2 regions of the Rhizobium sp. S96 genome follow, and region 1 is predicted to be linked to the other one. Evidence: riboswitches for the same ligand, from Rfam matches in the RefSeq annotation. Region 1 holds a riboswitch; the other holds the start of a gene.
What was found. Region 1 has a riboswitch for cobalamin ahead of bluB (5,6-dimethylbenzimidazole synthase). Riboswitches for the same ligand answer to the same signal wherever they lie in the genome.
Positions count from the first base shown of each region.

Region 2: another riboswitch for cobalamin. It lies ahead of QTL94_RS00350 (hypothetical protein); the one in region 1 lies ahead of bluB (5,6-dimethylbenzimidazole synthase).

Region 1 covers NZ_JAUDRY010000033.1:8,273-15,996, reverse strand. The annotation lists gene QTL94_RS24335 (hypothetical protein) at 1-186, opposite strand, end outside; gene QTL94_RS24330 (DUF1003 domain-containing protein) at 315-839, opposite strand; gene QTL94_RS24325 (LTA synthase family protein) at 927-2,855, opposite strand; gene QTL94_RS24320 (TolB family protein) at 3,084-3,917, shown strand; cobalamin riboswitch at 3,943-4,126, shown strand; gene bluB (5,6-dimethylbenzimidazole synthase) at 4,168-4,863, shown strand; gene QTL94_RS24310 (DUF2865 domain-containing protein) at 4,867-5,952, opposite strand; gene QTL94_RS24305 (NADP-dependent malic enzyme) at 6,077-7,724, opposite strand, start outside.
Region 2 covers NZ_JAUDRY010000002.1:43,346-51,069, forward strand. The annotation lists gene QTL94_RS00345 (chloride channel protein) at 1-1,082, opposite strand, end outside; cobalamin riboswitch at 1,330-1,722, shown strand; gene QTL94_RS00350 (hypothetical protein) at 1,769-2,113, shown strand; gene cobU (bifunctional adenosylcobinamide kinase/adenosylcobinamide-phosphate guanylyltransferase) at 2,110-2,628, shown strand; gene cobW (cobalamin biosynthesis protein CobW) at 2,633-3,682, shown strand; gene cobN (cobaltochelatase subunit CobN) at 4,020-7,724, shown strand, end outside.

The DNA.
Region 1 (7,724 bases):
CAGGAGCCATTTGCGATGGGAGGCCACAAGACGGGCGAGGCGTGGTGCCCGCTTGTGGATGCCGATGAGATGCAGGGCGATCTGGCGTTCGACCGACGGGAATGCGGGATGGTGAAGGATTTCCTCACGAGTATGAACCTTCCCGCTTGGAACGGTGCGGGGAATGGTGCGGCAAGTCTCATCCATGTCTGCTCAGCCTAGCGGGTATATCCTCGCCGCTCTCCTCTTACACTTACTGCACTTTTTCAATGGACGATGCGCACGCTCTCTTGCTGATCGCTCGATATAGTTAAATCGTCCAGTAAGGGCGGTATTCAGTTCGTGAGGCGTTGCGAAAGCCTGCCAAGCTCTTCGCGCATGGCCGCGATCTCTGTCAGAACCTGCATGTCGATCTTCTGATGCAGCGACAATACCTCCAGCTCCGCCTTGAGGTTTACCTCGTAATCCTTCGCAGCCTCGAAGCGGTCCCGTTCGGCCTGACGGTTCTGCGACATCATGATGATCGGAGCCTGAATGGCCGCAAGCATTGAGAGCACAAGGTTCAGGAAGATAAACGGATAGGGATCGAATGCCCCGGTCGCGAGCACGATGGTGTTGGCCACGCACCAGACCACAAGAAAAGCTAGGAAGCCGGTGATGAAGCCCCAGGAACCACCGACACGGGCTATCGAATCCGCCAGGCGTTCGCCGACGGATGCCTTTGCCTGCAAGGCGGCATTGACGTTCGTCGAGATGATCTTGCGCTCATGCGCCTTGGCGAGAACACGCTTCTCGATCTCACTGAGTTCGCCCGTGGACTTATCGAAATGATGGTGTACGAAATCGGATAGATTGTGCATGGATCGACTCCCGATGCATTGTTTTGCTTCGGGGCGAAGTATTCCGTTCTCATGTCAAATTGCAATGCGGTCAGCCCCGCATTGCCGTCACAAGCCGGCGCTGTTCAGCCAGGCATGCTGCGGGAAGAAGCGCTCGAGGGACTGCGCCTTTCCGAACATGATGTCATGCTGGAGATAGCGATAGTCTCGCACCAGTGGATCCAGGTTCTTGGGGTTAAGAACCCAATCGGGCGAAGGGGTGTTGTCGCGGGCGATCAGCTGATAGCGATCAACAACCGCATACTTCTTCTGAACGCGACCGAGGAAGCCGGTGTAATAGGGGTGCTCGTAGCCTGCGAATTTCAGCAGGTGATAGGGCAGCAGCGAGGGGCTGATCGTTCCGACATTGGACTTCACGCCCTTCTTGTTGGACCAGATAACGAGCGGTGTCTCGTGCTCCTGCTTCATCACGCTGACGGATGCCTTACGGGTTGCGACCTGATCAGGCATATAGCCAGTATCCATGTACACGCTCCCGAGTGGCGGCAGATGATCGCCCCAGAGCACGATGATGGTTTCGCGTTCGCGCTTGCTCGCCCAGTCCGTGAGCATCTTGAAGCTGTCGTCAGCCTCCTTCACGCCCTGCGTATAGGTACCGAGCGTCGCACGATCTGAATCGGTCAGGCCGGCGCCCTGGATGTCGATCGTGTTCTTGCTGTAGCGATTGGGCTCGTAAGGACCATGTCCCTGCAGGGTGACAGCGAAGAAGAATAAGGGGCGATCCATCCCATCCGCCTCCTGCATGATCTCCTTCATCAGCGCATCGTCGGAGGCAAAAATGCCGCGCTTTTCCATCGCCGGCATCGTTTCCTCGCTACGGAACTCCTCGAAGCCGAAGTCCTTGTAGACCTCGTTGCGGTTCCAGAACCAGCCGCTGAAGGGATGCAGTGCGCGAGCGGCATAGCCTTGCCCGCGGAAGAAGGTCGCCAGTGAGGGAATGTCGTTACGGATATACTGCTGATAGGGAATGCTGCCATAGGGCAGGAATGCGTTCGAGAAGCCGGTGAGCGCCTCGAACTCGACGTTGGCGGTCATGCCGCCGAACTCCGGCGAGAAGACATGGCCCGACTGGGCGGCACGGATGTTCGGCATCGGATCGGCCGACAGCTTCAGCGTCTTCAGGCGTGTCGGATCCCAGAAGGACTCGCTCATCACCATGATGACATCCGGCTTTTCGCTCGGGCCGCTGAGATATCCGTAGTTGCGTGCCGGAATGGCGTCCAAGGCCTGCGGGCCAATGCCTGCGGGTGCGGCGACGTCGGCCATCGGGACGTTGAAGATGAAGGCGAGTATGAAACCGTTGCTGCGGTAATTTTCCTTCTGATCCCACATCATCGGCACGACCTGCAGGCGATCGCGGATCCAGGAGTATTGCGAGTAGTCCATCAGCGAGCCGAAGGCGGCGACCACGGGCAGGCCGAGGCAAAGGCACCTGACACGCGCCTTGCTCTGCAGTTTGGGGAAATGCCGCCAGGCAAAGCGCCAGGCGAAGACCATGCCGGCCAGCGACAGCAGAATACCCATTGCCAGGACAATCGCCGTGACCGGTCGCTCGCGCACCATGACAGGCAGAAGCTCCATGATCTGCCGACCGAACAGGATATCCGACGGATAGAGAGGATCGGAGAGGTAGTGCTGCTTCTGATTGGAAACGAAGGCGGGAACGATCACCAGCGGCAGGACGATCAAGGCGGATAGAAAGCGCCGACCGAAAGCCGCATCGAGGGTGAGCATCAGCACCGTCAGCATCACCACGGTGGTCATACCGGGACGGGCCGTCGAGGTGAGGAATGTCCCCACGTCGCCAACACCACCGCGTGCGATCATTTCGACCGTAATCGTTGCAAGAAGCGCAATCAGCGCAGAAAGGGCGGTCCCCACAGCGCCGCGCGATATGGAGGCACGACCTTCACCCGCGCCAGCGTAGAACGACGCGACACGAGACGCCGCTCCGGACCTTAAAACTTGCGCGATCAACGGTGAAACTCCAATATCATAAAACCTTCACCGAACTGTCACATCTTGGTCATGAACGCTAGATGAACCGTTTTAGTTTCCTGCAGTTCTCGCATTTTGTTGATGCCCGAAGAGGCTGAACGGAAGGGCCATCGCCGGTGCGGGGCAAGGTAGCTGCCGAGAGTTTTCTTGCGCCCAATCAATCGGTCGCGTAGGTCAGGGACCGGTTTGAGTTTGAGGAGGCTTGGCGTGCGCAGTTCCGTGGAGATCTACAACGTTCGAACGGGCACTGCCCGGATTGTCTGGCAAACCGACAAGCTTGTCGAGGCACCGAATTTCTCGCCCGACGGGAGCTATCTGCTGCTCAACGGCGACGGGCTGCTCTATCGCCTCGCCCTCGACGGCTCAGGCGGCTTCGAGAGATTGGATACCGGCTTCGCCGTCCAGTGCAACAATGATCACGGCATCTCGCCTGATGGAACGCAGATCGTCATCTCGGACAAGACCGAGTTCGGCAAATCGGCGATCTATGTCCTGCCGATCGAAGGCGGCACGCCGCGCCTGGTCACCCCGAACCTTCCGTCTTACTGGCATGGCTGGTCGCCAGACGGGAAGGAACTCGCCTATTGCGGCATCCGCAACGACGTCTTCGATATCTACACGATTTCGGTCGAGGGTGGCGAAGAGCGGCGCCTGACCCACGGAGAGGGACGCAACGATGGTCCTGATTACTCCGCCGACGGCCGCTGGATCTACTTCAACTCAAGCCGCACCGGCCTGATGCAGATTTGGCGCATCCACCCGGATGGCACGGGGCTCGAGCAGGTTACGCAGGACGACTACGGCAACTGGTTTGCTCATCCGTCGCCCGACAACGACCGGGTTCTGATCCTCTCCTACGACCCTGATGTGTTCGACCACCCGCGCGACCTGAATGTCCGGCTCCGGATGATGGACATGGATGGCAACAACCTGACAACGCTGTTCGAGCTCTTCGGCGGGCAGGGGACGATTAACGTTCCGAACTGGTCACCGAATGGTGACGAGTTCGCGTATGTCCGCTACTTCCCGGTACCGGATTGAACGATTGCCTTTGTCTTCGTTTCGGGACATAGAACGCGCGTCGGGTGCCCGCCAAGCGGCGGGAGAATCGGGAATTCGGTGAAAGACCGGAACGTGCCCAACGCTGTAAGGCCGACGTCTGCCGCTTGATATGCCACTGGCTTGCGCCGGGAAGGCGCTGCAGACGGATGACGCCAAGTCAGAAGACCGGCCCGACAATCATAGACTGACCCGCGCGGACGGCGGGCGGTTGTATTGTTGGGGATTGACGATGCGACCAGACAAATCTGGCTCTCTATCGAGAGCCGGTGCCTTTTCAGCCGATGAACGTGCGGCCGTTTACAAGGCAATCGAAACCAGACGGGATGTTCGATCCCAGTTCCTGCCGGACCCGTTACCTGACGACGCTGTCAGGCGGCTGCTTGCGGCCGCGCACCACGCGCCTTCGGTCGGCTTCATGCAGCCCTGGAATTTCATCCTGGTGCGTGACCAGGACGTGAGGCTCCGCGTATGGGAGGCTTTCAATCGCGCCAATATCGAGGCCGCAGAGATGTTCTCCGGTCAACAGCAGGCGGCATATCGTGCGCTGAAGCTGGAAGGCATCCGGAGTGCGCCTCTCGGAATCTGCATCACTTGTGATCCGGACCGATGTGGCGACGTGGTGCTCGGGCGAACACACAATCGGCGCATGGATTCCTATTCCACCGTTTGCGCCGTCCAGAACCTGTGGCTTGCCGCGCGGGCGGAAGGCATCGGTGTCGGCTGGGTCAGCATCTTCCACGAGGCGGAGCTGAAACAGATACTCGGCGTCCCGGAACGGGTCGAAATCGTCGCCTGGCTCTGCATCGGCTATGTCGACCAGCTCTACGACCAGCCGGAACTCGCGATCAAAGGCTGGCGGCAACGTGTGCCGCTCTCAGACCTGATCTTCAACGATGCGTGGGGGCGAACGGAGGACGCTTCGTGAGCGTCACTGCTGTTGCGGCTGGGCGCCGGGGGCCAACGGGTGCTTCAGATCGATCGTTTCCTGATCGCCGGCGAGGAACTGCGGGCCGACCTGCCGCACCTTGCCGCTCTGTGGCTCGTAGGGCCGATCCGGCACGCTCGCCTGCGGGGCAGACGCGGTCGCGGGGGCGGGCGTCGGCTTCGCGGTCTGTATCGTCGTGATCGAGCCTTTTTGCGGAGGTTCACTGACGGCCGACTGATTTTTCCGCATGCGTTCGTAATAGGCCGGGAGATCGCAGGTGCAGGACGACTTCTCGCCCGGCTTGCGCTTCTTATAGGCAAAGGCATTGGGCAACGCGCTGTAGGGGGCGCCCGATGTCGTCGACGTCATGTTCGACGTCTCGGTGTTCGAAACGTCATGATAGAAGAGCTCGGTATCGACCCCGGGGCACATCTTCGAGCAGGTATCGGCGTCGCGGGCGAAGTCGAATGAGGTCGCATTCGAGCTGATCGGGAAGAACCCGCCATCGCAGGTCCGTACGCAGACGGTATTGAGGTGGGAAAGGCCTTGCGTGCCGACGCCACCATAAAACCTGCGGCCTGGGCTCCCTCCGAGCGGAATGAAGGTATCGTTGTGCATCGCCTGATCTTCGACGCTCGGTGGCTCGGCATATTGAGGATCGTCGCTGACGGTCGGCTCCTCGTTGCAACTATTGGCGTCGAGCGCGGCCATCAGCTCGTTGCGGGTCCGCGTATCCTCGCTCTGTGAGCGCAGTTCGTCGCGTCGGTCCTGGAGGTAGCGGATATTGTCGGCCATCCTGGCTTCGGCCTGCTCGAGCTCGCTGCAGTAATCCGCATCGTCACCGCCGATGACCACCATGCTTCCCGAAGTGCAGCCGTTGCGCCGCAAGTCGCCTCTCACCTTGCGAAGCTCAAGGTTCTGCTCGGCGATGGCGCTTGCAAAGCGCCGGACTTCCGGGTTGCTGCCGATCACCTGCGGCAGATCGGCAAGTCGTGCGCGCAGCTCGCCGCAGATCGGTGCGACTTGCGCAAAAGCGGGCGTCGTCGAGAGGGCTATCAGCAGCGTGAGAGACAGGTTCCGGCGGTTCAAGGCATCGTCCCGTAAATGAGCAAATACCAGTTCGGGGCGACGCATATCGCCGCCCCTTGTCTTAGCTTGTTTGTCTTAACAAGCTGCCGTCGGAATCCTAAAGCATTTTCCCGGTTTCGACCACTCAGGCTGGCTGAGAGGCCTCGACCACGGCGAGCGCTGCCATGTTGACCACACCGCGCGAGGTAACCGACGGCGCAAGAATATGAGCCGGCAGCGCCGCACCGAGAAGGATCGGGCCGACATGAAGGCCGTCTGTCATCGACTTCACCACACCGAGCGTGATGTTGGCCGCGTCGAGGTTCGGGAACACCAGGAGGTTCGCTTCGTCGTGGAGTGTGGTATCCGGCATGACGCGCTTTCGCAGCGTCTCGGTGATCGCGCTTTCGCCATGCATTTCGCCATCGACCTCAAGCATCGGCGCGCTTTCGCGAACAAGGCTCAGAGCCGTACGCATCTTCGTCGCGCTTTCGGACTCGCGAGAGCCGAAATTCGAATGGGAAACGAGGGCGACGCGCGGCGTGATGCCGAAACGCTTGATTTCCTCGGCTGCCAGAACCGCCGATTCCGCGACCTCCTCTGCCGTCGGATTGAAGGTGACGTACGTGTCGGTGAAGAAGGTCGCGCCGCGCTGCGAAATCAAGAGGCTGAGCGCCGAGAAGTCGCGAACATCCTTCCGTTTTCCCACGATCTGGCGCACGTCGCGCAGGTGCTTCTCATAGCGGCCCTCAAGACCACAGATCAGTGCGTCGGCTTCACCGCGCTTCAGGGCAAGGGCACCGATCACGGTGGTGTTCGTGCGCACGATGGTACGGGCGGCTTCGGGGATGACGCCGCGGCGGCCAACGAGCGACAGATAGAGATCGACATATTCACGGAACCGCGGATCGTCTTCCGGGTTGATCACGTCGAAATCGGACAGCGGCCGGATGCGCAGGCCGTAGCGCTTCAGACGGGTCTCGATGACCTGCGGACGGCCGATGAGGATCGGCTTGGCAATGCCTTCCTCAAGCAGCACCTGGGCGGCGCGCAATACGCGCTCGTCTTCGCCTTCGGAGAAGATCACCCGTTTCCGGTCCGCGTTCTTCGCAGCGGCAAAGATCGGCTTCATCACGAAGCCGGAGCGGAAGACAAAGCGGTTCAACTGGTCGAGGTAGGCATCGAAATCCGTGATCGGGCGGACGGCCACACCGCTCTCCGCCGCAGCCTTGGCGACAGCCGGGGCAATGCGGAGGATGAGGCGCGGATCGAACGGCGAGGGGATCAGGTAGTTGGGTCCGAAGATCGGCGTCTCATCGGAATAGGCGCGAGCGGCGACGTCAGACGGTTCTTCGCGGGCAAGGGCGGCGATGGCGCGAACGGCCGCCATCTTCATTTCCTCGTTGATTGTGACGGCGCCGCAATCGAGAGCGCCGCGGAAGATGTACGGGAAGCAGAGGACGTTGTTGACCTGGTTCGGGAAGTCCGAACGCCCCGTGCAGATCATCGCATCCGGGCGGGCGGCGCGGGCGAGATCCGGCATGATTTCGGGGTTTGGATTGGCAAGCGCCATAATCAGCGGCTTGTCAGCCATCTGGGCCAGCAGCTCCGGCTTCAGCACGCCGGCAGCGGAGAGACCGAGGAAGACATCGGCACCGCCGATATTTTCGGCGAGCGTGCGGGTATCGCTCTTCTGCGCGTAGACGCTCTTCCATTCGTCCATCAACTCGACGCGGCCTTCGTAGACGAGGCCTTCGAGGTCGTGGACCCAGATGTTCTCGCGCTTCGCGCCG
Region 2 (7,724 bases), on a different contig from region 1:
TTTCCGAGCAGCGCTCCCATGAAGAGCGACGCGAAGAACAGGCCACCTCTGAAGCCCGAGCCGATCGAAATGGCTGATGCAAAGGATTTCAGCAGAAACAGGCCGATCAGCACCGGAATGGCGACGTCTCTGCCGAGGTTGAGATGCAATGCCCCGTGGCCGGCCGAGAGAACCTGCGGCGTGACCAGCGCGAGAAGGCCGACGACAATGCCGCCGAGCGCCGGCCGCAAAGGAGGAGCTATGGAGCTCCTGCGCGCCGTCTCCTCGATGAAGGCGACGCCCTGCATGATCAGGATGCCGACGCCGGCGCAGAAGGCGCCGAGCAGCACCGCGGGAACATAATCGGCCGGCATGACCGTGCCGAACTGGCCGACGTCAATGAGGAAATCACTGCCGGCGAGAAACCGAGCCAGCGTGGTGGAGACAATCGCGGACACGACCACAGGCGTTAGCGAGACGATGGTGTAGGTGCCGATGATGAGCTCGAACGCGTAGAACGCGCCGGTCAGCGGTGCATTGAAGGCAGCGGCGATGGCGCCGGCGGCGCCGCAGCCGACGAGCACTCGCAAATCGGACCGACGCAGCTGCAGCTTCAGCCCGAGCTTCGACGCGATACCGGATGCCAGCTGGGTATAGCCGGCCTCCAGTCCCACGGAGGCTCCAAAGCCGTTCGAGATCAGGTTCTGCACGGCAACCAGGATACTATCGGTCAGCGACAGGCGTCCGCCATGCAAGGCATTTGCCTCGATCGGGTCGACCATCGGCTTCTTGCGCGTCTTCGCCAGAATGAACATCAACAGGCCAAGCAGAATGCCGCCGCCGACGGGGGCAGCCAGCAGCAGAAACTTGTTCTCGATCTGCGACGAACTCAGCCGCTCGACCTCGCTGATACCGAAAATCAGGCTGTGCATCTCCTTGGAAATCAGGCTCATCGCCGTGACCGCAAGGCCCGACGTGACGCCGACAATCGCGCCCGCGAGCACCATGCCCATTTCGCTGCGTCTGAGGAGGGCACGCATGCGTCCCACATCCAACAGGGTGTGAAGTGGGCCGAGCCGGCGGGTATCTATTTTCAGAAGCATGACAAGGAAACTAGGCGGGTAAAGGTCCGGTCAAGGGCCGTGAAGGGTGCCGACGTGGCTTGGGGATGCGCTTGCGATGCAAATGCGGCAAAAGGCCGGCGGATACAACAATTATTTATGACGTAAGTAACTGATAAAAGACGATAAATATGGTAGGGTATGTCGTCTATGAGGTGTTTTGAACTCAGTAGCGTTCTGCCATGGCCGCGCCCAAGTCGATTGACTTCATACCCGGCCTTGCCTAACCATGAACTCGATAGCGAATGGTTCCGGATCGCCAAAAGCGGTGCGGATGAAAAGGGAATGTGACGGGGTGGACCCAATCCGGGCGCCTTCATCACAGCCGACCCCGCGACTGTAGAGCGGTCAGGGTCTTCCGTCCGGCGTCGGATGCTCTCAAGCTGGCCGCCTGCGTGGTGTAGGCGGGCGAGGGGCTGAAGACGGCGGAAAAGCCACTGGCAATGCAAGCCATGATCAACCGGGGTTGGACGCCTCTAAATCTACGAATCGTCCGCCTTTTCATGATTGCAGCCGGGAAGGCGAGGAAGGACCGATGGCACGATCGGGATGGCCAATTGAGCCGTCCCGATCGTCGCCTGGACCCGCGAGCCAGGAGACCTGCCAATCGTGCCGGGCGCAAAGCCCAACCCTGGGCAAGTGTGCCCAATGCCAGCACGGAGGTTGTCATGGCAGACAATGAGATTTTGGCGTCGGCGTCATGCCGGACGCTTGCGACGTTCGCTACACGCTTCCTTATCGCTGTGGAGGCAGGTTCCCTCATTCTTGCGGCAAAGCTTCGCTCGGATGATGTCAAAGGCAACCTGCCATCGCGCGTCCGCGCGTCGGATGACTCCTATCGGCCCGGACGATGGTCTCTCGCATCCGAGGACTTGGGCGCACAGAATTCCTATAACGTCGCCCAAGTGACGCTTGGCCACAAGAACGCGGCCCTGCGTGCGGGCAAAGTCCTTCATGAGGGCGTGCGCGTCAGGCCCCGAGCCCAATCATCGGCGAAAGCCGTCCTCGCATGACGACCGCATCCTCCACCCTCGTTCTCGGCGGCGCCCGCTCCGGCAAGTCGCGCTTTGCCGAGCAGCTCGTCATCGACAGCGGCCTCGAGCGCCACTACATCGCCACCGGCCGCGCCTGGGACGAGGAAATGCGCGCGCGGATCGACCAGCACAAGGCGGACCGCGGCGATCTCTGGACGACGCACGAGGAGCCGCTCGATCTCGCAGGCCGGCTTGCCGCGATCGACGGCGAGGGGCGGGCGTTGCTTGTCGATTGCCTGACGCTGTGGGTCACCAATCTGATGATGGATGAGCGCGACGTGGCGGCGGAATTCGCGGCACTGGCCGCCTATCTGCCGAAGGTCAAGGCACGTCTCGTCATCGTTTCCAATGAAGTCGGCCTCGGCATCGTGCCAGAGAACCGCATGGCGCGCGAGTTTCGCGACCATGCCGGACGACTGCACCAGATGATCGCGGCGATCGCCGCGGATGTATATTTTATCGCGGCGGGACTGCCGCTGAAAATGAAGGGTTGAATTGATGAACCAGCAGAAAATCCCCGCCACCGTCATCACCGGCTTCCTCGGCGCCGGTAAGACGACGATGATCCGCAACCTGTTGACCAATGCGGGCGGCAAGAAGATCGCGCTCATCATCAACGAGTTCGGCGATCTCGGCGTCGACGGCGAGGTGCTGAAGGGCTGCGGGGCGGAAAACTGCACCGAGGACGATATCATCGAGCTCACCAATGGCTGCATCTGCTGCACGGTGGCCGACGACTTCATCCCGACCATGAGCAAGCTTCTGGAGCGCGAGAACCGGCCTGACCATATCGTCATCGAAACCTCGGGCCTTGCCCTGCCGCAGCCGCTTGTCGCCGCTTTCAACTGGCCTGACATCCGCACGCAGGTGACCGTCGATGGCGTGATCACCGTGGTCGACAGCGCCGCCGTCGCCGCCGGCCGCTTCGCCGACGATCACGATGCCGTGGAAGCCCGGCGCGTCGAGGATGAGACGCTCGATCACGAAAGCCCGATCGAGGAGCTCTTCGAGGACCAGCTCACCTGCGCCGACCTGATCGTGCTCAACAAGACCGACCTCATCGACGGCGCCGGCCTTGCCCGTGTTCGCGACGAGGTCGCCTCACGCACGGCGCGCAAGCCGGCGATGATCGAGGCGAAGAATGGCGAGGTGCCGGCATCAGTGCTGCTCGGCCTCGGCATCGGCACCGAAGAGGATATCGGCAACCGCAAGTCCCATCACGAACTGGAGCATGAGGACGGCACGCCGCATGATCACGATGAGTTCGACAGCTTTGTCGTGGAGCTCGGCCCGATCGCCGATCCCTCGGCCTTTGTCGAGAGCCTGAAGGGCATCATCGCCGAGCACGACGTTCTGCGTCTCAAGGGCTTCGTCGACGTCCCCGGCAAGCCGATGCGCCTGCAGCTGCAGGCGGTCGGTAGCCGTATCGACCACTATTTCGATCGCGCCTGGGCTGCCGGCGAGACGCGCGTCACGCGGCTGGTGGTGATCGGGCTGCACGAGATGGATGAGGGCGCGGTACGCGAGGCTATCGAGGGTCTGGTTTAAGGTTTATGGTTGAGATGCGCGGTCACGTTTTTGGTTTGAGAGAAGCTGCTGGAGGCCCTTCTGGTGACGAAGGGCTGAGAGGTGAGCGGATCGCGCATTTTGAAAATCGCTCGAGTGGTGCCCAGCGGCCCCCTCATCCGCCAGCCGGCACTGACCGGGGTCGAGCCGTCGGTCTCGACCCGTCCTTCGGCCCCCCGTTGGGGAGAGGATTTTTTTTGCGGGCCGCTCGCTCCAATCTTCCCTTCTCCCCGACGGGGAGAAGGTGGCCCGAAGGGTCGGATGAGGAGGCAGCGCACGCTGCGCCTGCGACTAACATTTCCCGCAAAGACACACTGCCATGCACCTCCTACTAGCCCAGCAGGGAACGATCAGCGACGGCGAGGAGGCGATCGATCTTGGCCAGTCTCCCGGCGACATCCTGTTCCTCTCCGCCGCCGACACCGAGCTTGCGGCAGTCGCCGCCGGGCATCGCCAGCGCGGCGAGGCACGGTCGCTGCGTATCGCGAGCCTGATGAGCCTCAAGCATCCGATGTCCGTCGATGCCTATATCGAGCGTACGGCGCGGCATGCGAAACTGATCATCGTCAGGGCGCTGGGCGGCGCCAGCTACTTCCATTACGCGCTGGAGGCGCTGCATGCGGCTGCGGCGCGGCATGGGGCGCTGATCGCGGTGCTGCCGGGCGATTCGAAGCCGGACGCGGGGTTGACGCCGTTTTCGAACGTGCCGCTTGAGGATCTGAATGCGCTCTGGGCCTATCTGATCGAGGGGGGCGATGCGAATACGCATGCGTTTCTCGATTATGCCGAGGCGATGTTGTCGGGTGGTGAGAAGCCGGAGGCGGCGGCGCCGTTGATGAAGGCCGGGATCTGGTGGCCGGGGCGGGGTGTTGTTGGGGTTGAGGAGTGGCGGTTGTTGTCGGCGGGCGGGGTACCCCCCTCTGTCCTGCCGGACGGTAGGGGCGAGCCAACGGTCTCGCCCCGTCCTTCGGACCCCGCCACAAGGGGGGAGATCGACTCGTTGCGGCGGCATCGGCAAACAACAGAGATTGGAGCGAGCGGGCAAGCCCAGCCAATCTCCCCACCTGCGGGGGAGATGCCCGGCAGGGCAGAGGGGGGTATCGCGGGCGAGACGCCAGCGGCTACATCCGCCCCCATCATCGCCATCTCCTTCTACCGTGCCCTCGTACAAAGCGGCGAAACCCGACCCGTCGAAGCGCTGATCGAGGCGTTGATCGCCGAAGGCATCCGGCCGCTGCCGATCTTCGCCTACAGCCTCAAGGATCCCGTCTCCAAGGGCATCCTCGAAAGTGTCTTCGCGGCCACTAGGCCCGATGTCGTCATCAACACGACAGGCTTTGCCGTCTCGGCGCCCGGTGCGGAGCGGCAGCCGACGGTGCTGGAAGCCAGCAACGCCGTCGTGCTGCAGGCGATCTTTTCTGCTTCCTCGAAGGACGCTTGGGAAAGCTCCTCGCAAGGCCTGTCGGCGCGCGATCTCGGCATGAACGTGGCATTGCCCGAGGTCGACGGCCGAGTTCTTTCTCGCGCCGTCTCGTTCAAGTCGGCGGCACGCTATGATGCGCTGGTCGAGGCCAATATCGTTGCCAGCGAGCCGGATGCGGGGCGCATGGCTTACACGGCGCGGCTCGCCGCCAACTGGGCGCGGTTGCGGCATGCGAAGCCGGCTGAGCGGCGCGTGGCGCTTGTGATGGCGAACTATCCGAACCGCGACGGCAGGCTCGGAAACGGTGTCGGGCTGGACACGCCTGCGGGTACGATCGAAGTGCTTCAGGCGATGCGCAAGGCTGGTTATCCTGTCTGTGACATCCCTCCCGATGGCGACGCGCTGATGCGTCATATCATGGATGGGCCGACCAATTCAGGGCGGGACGGGAAGGTCATCCGCGAGGCGCTTTCCGTGAGTCGTTACAAGGATTTCCTCTCGACTCTTCCTAAAAAGATTCAGGACGAGATCGGTACCCGCTGGGGCGAGCCGGAGACCGATCCCTATGTCGTGGGCGGCGCGTTCGCGCTGCCGTTCACGCGTTTCGGCGAGGTCCTTGTCGGCATCCAGCCGGCGCGCGGCTACAATATCGATCCGAAGGAAAGTTATCATTCGCTTGATCTCGTGCCGCCGCACGGCTATCTCGCCTTCTACGCCTTCCTGCGCCATCAGTTCGATGCGCATGCGGTGATCCACATGGGCAAGCACGGCAATCTCGAATGGCTGCCGGGCAAGGCGCTGGCGCTGTCTGAGAGTTGCTACCCGGAAGCGATCCTCGGGCCGCTGCCGCATCTCTATCCCTTCATCGTCAACGATCCCGGCGAGGGAACGCAGGCCAAGCGCCGCGCCGCCGCCGTGATCATCGACCACCTGACGCCGCCTTTGACGCGGGCCGAGAGCTACGGGCCGCTGAAGGATCTCGAGGCGCTGGTCGACGAATATTACGAGGCGTCGGGCGGCGATCCTCGGCGTATCCGGCTGCTTGGAAAGCAGATCCTTGAACTGGTTGCCGATATCGGGCTCGATCAAGACGCGGGGATTGCGAAGGGGGAAAGCGAAAGCGAGGCGCTGAAGAAGCTCGACGCCTATCTGTGCGATCTCAAGGAAATGCAGATCCGGGATGGGCTGCATGTGTTTGGGGTGTCGCCTGAGGGGCGGTTGCTGACGGATCTGACGGTGGCGCTGGCGCGGGTGCCGCGTGGGCTGGGTGATGGTGGTGATCGGAGCCTGCAGCGGGCAATTGCGGGGGACGTTTTCCGGAGTGTTGGCGATGTGGTGGGGAGCTTGGCGGATGAGGTGCCCCCCTCTGTCCTGCCGCACCGTAGGGGCGAGCCGACGGTCTCGCCCCGTCCTTCGGACTCCGCCACAAGGGGGGAGATCGACACGTGGCCTGCCCCCCAACCAAACGGTGAGGAGGGAGCGAGCGGTTGTGCCCAGCCAATCTCCCCACCTGTGGGGGAGATGCCCGGCAGGGCAGAAGGGGCCGCCCCCCCCACCAACGCAGCCTTCGACCCTCTCGATTGCGATATGTCCGCCGCATGGTTCGGACCACGCCCCGACATCCTCGCGGACGTCTCGTCCGACCCGTGGCGCACCCAGGGCGACACCGTCGAGCGTATCGAGCTGCTGGCCGCCAAATTCGTGTCCGGCGAGCTCGCATGCCCTGGCGATTGGCTCGCCACCCACGCCGTCCTCCACGAGATCGAAACCCGCCTGAAGCCCGCCATTCTCGCCTGCGGCGACGCCGAGATCGAAGGCTTGCTGCGTGGCCTCGATGGCCGCTTCGTGCCTCCGGGTCCCTCCGGCGCGCCGACGCGCGGGCGGCCGGATGTGTTGCCGACGGGGCGGAATTTCTACTCCGTGGATAGCCGTGCGGTGCCGACGCCGGCGGCTTATGAGTTGGGCAAGAAATCGGCGGAGCTTCTGGTTCGCCGCTATGTGCAGGATCATGGCGAATGGCCGGTGTCCTTCGGGCTGACGGCCTGGGGTACGTCGAACATGCGCACTGGTGGCGACGATATCGCCCAGGCGCTGGCGCTGATCGGCGTCAAGCCGGTCTGGGACATGACCTCGCGGCGGGTGGCCGGCTACGAGATCATTCCGCAGGCGATGCTGAGGCGGCCGCGTGTGGATGTGACGTTGCGCATCTCGGGCTTCTTCCGCGATGCCTTTCCGGAGCAGATCGCGCTGTTCGACAAGGCGATCCGGGCCGTCGGGGCGCTGGATGAGGATGCGGAGGACAATCCGATCGCGGTACGTATGCGGGGAGAGGCGGCGCGGCTTGAGGAGGCCGGGCTCGACCTGGCGCAGGCGAAGAGGCGCGCGGGGTACCGGATTTTCGGGTCGAAACCGGGTGCTTACGGCGCCGGGCTGCAGGCGCTGATCGACGAGAAGGGCTGGGAGCGGCGCGCCGATCTGGCAGAGGCTTATCTCGTCTGGGGCAGCTATGCCTATGGCGCCGGCGAAGAGGGCCGGGCTGAACGCGGCGTGTTCGAGGAGCGGCTGCGTTCCATCCAGGCTGTCGTGCAGAACCAGGACAAT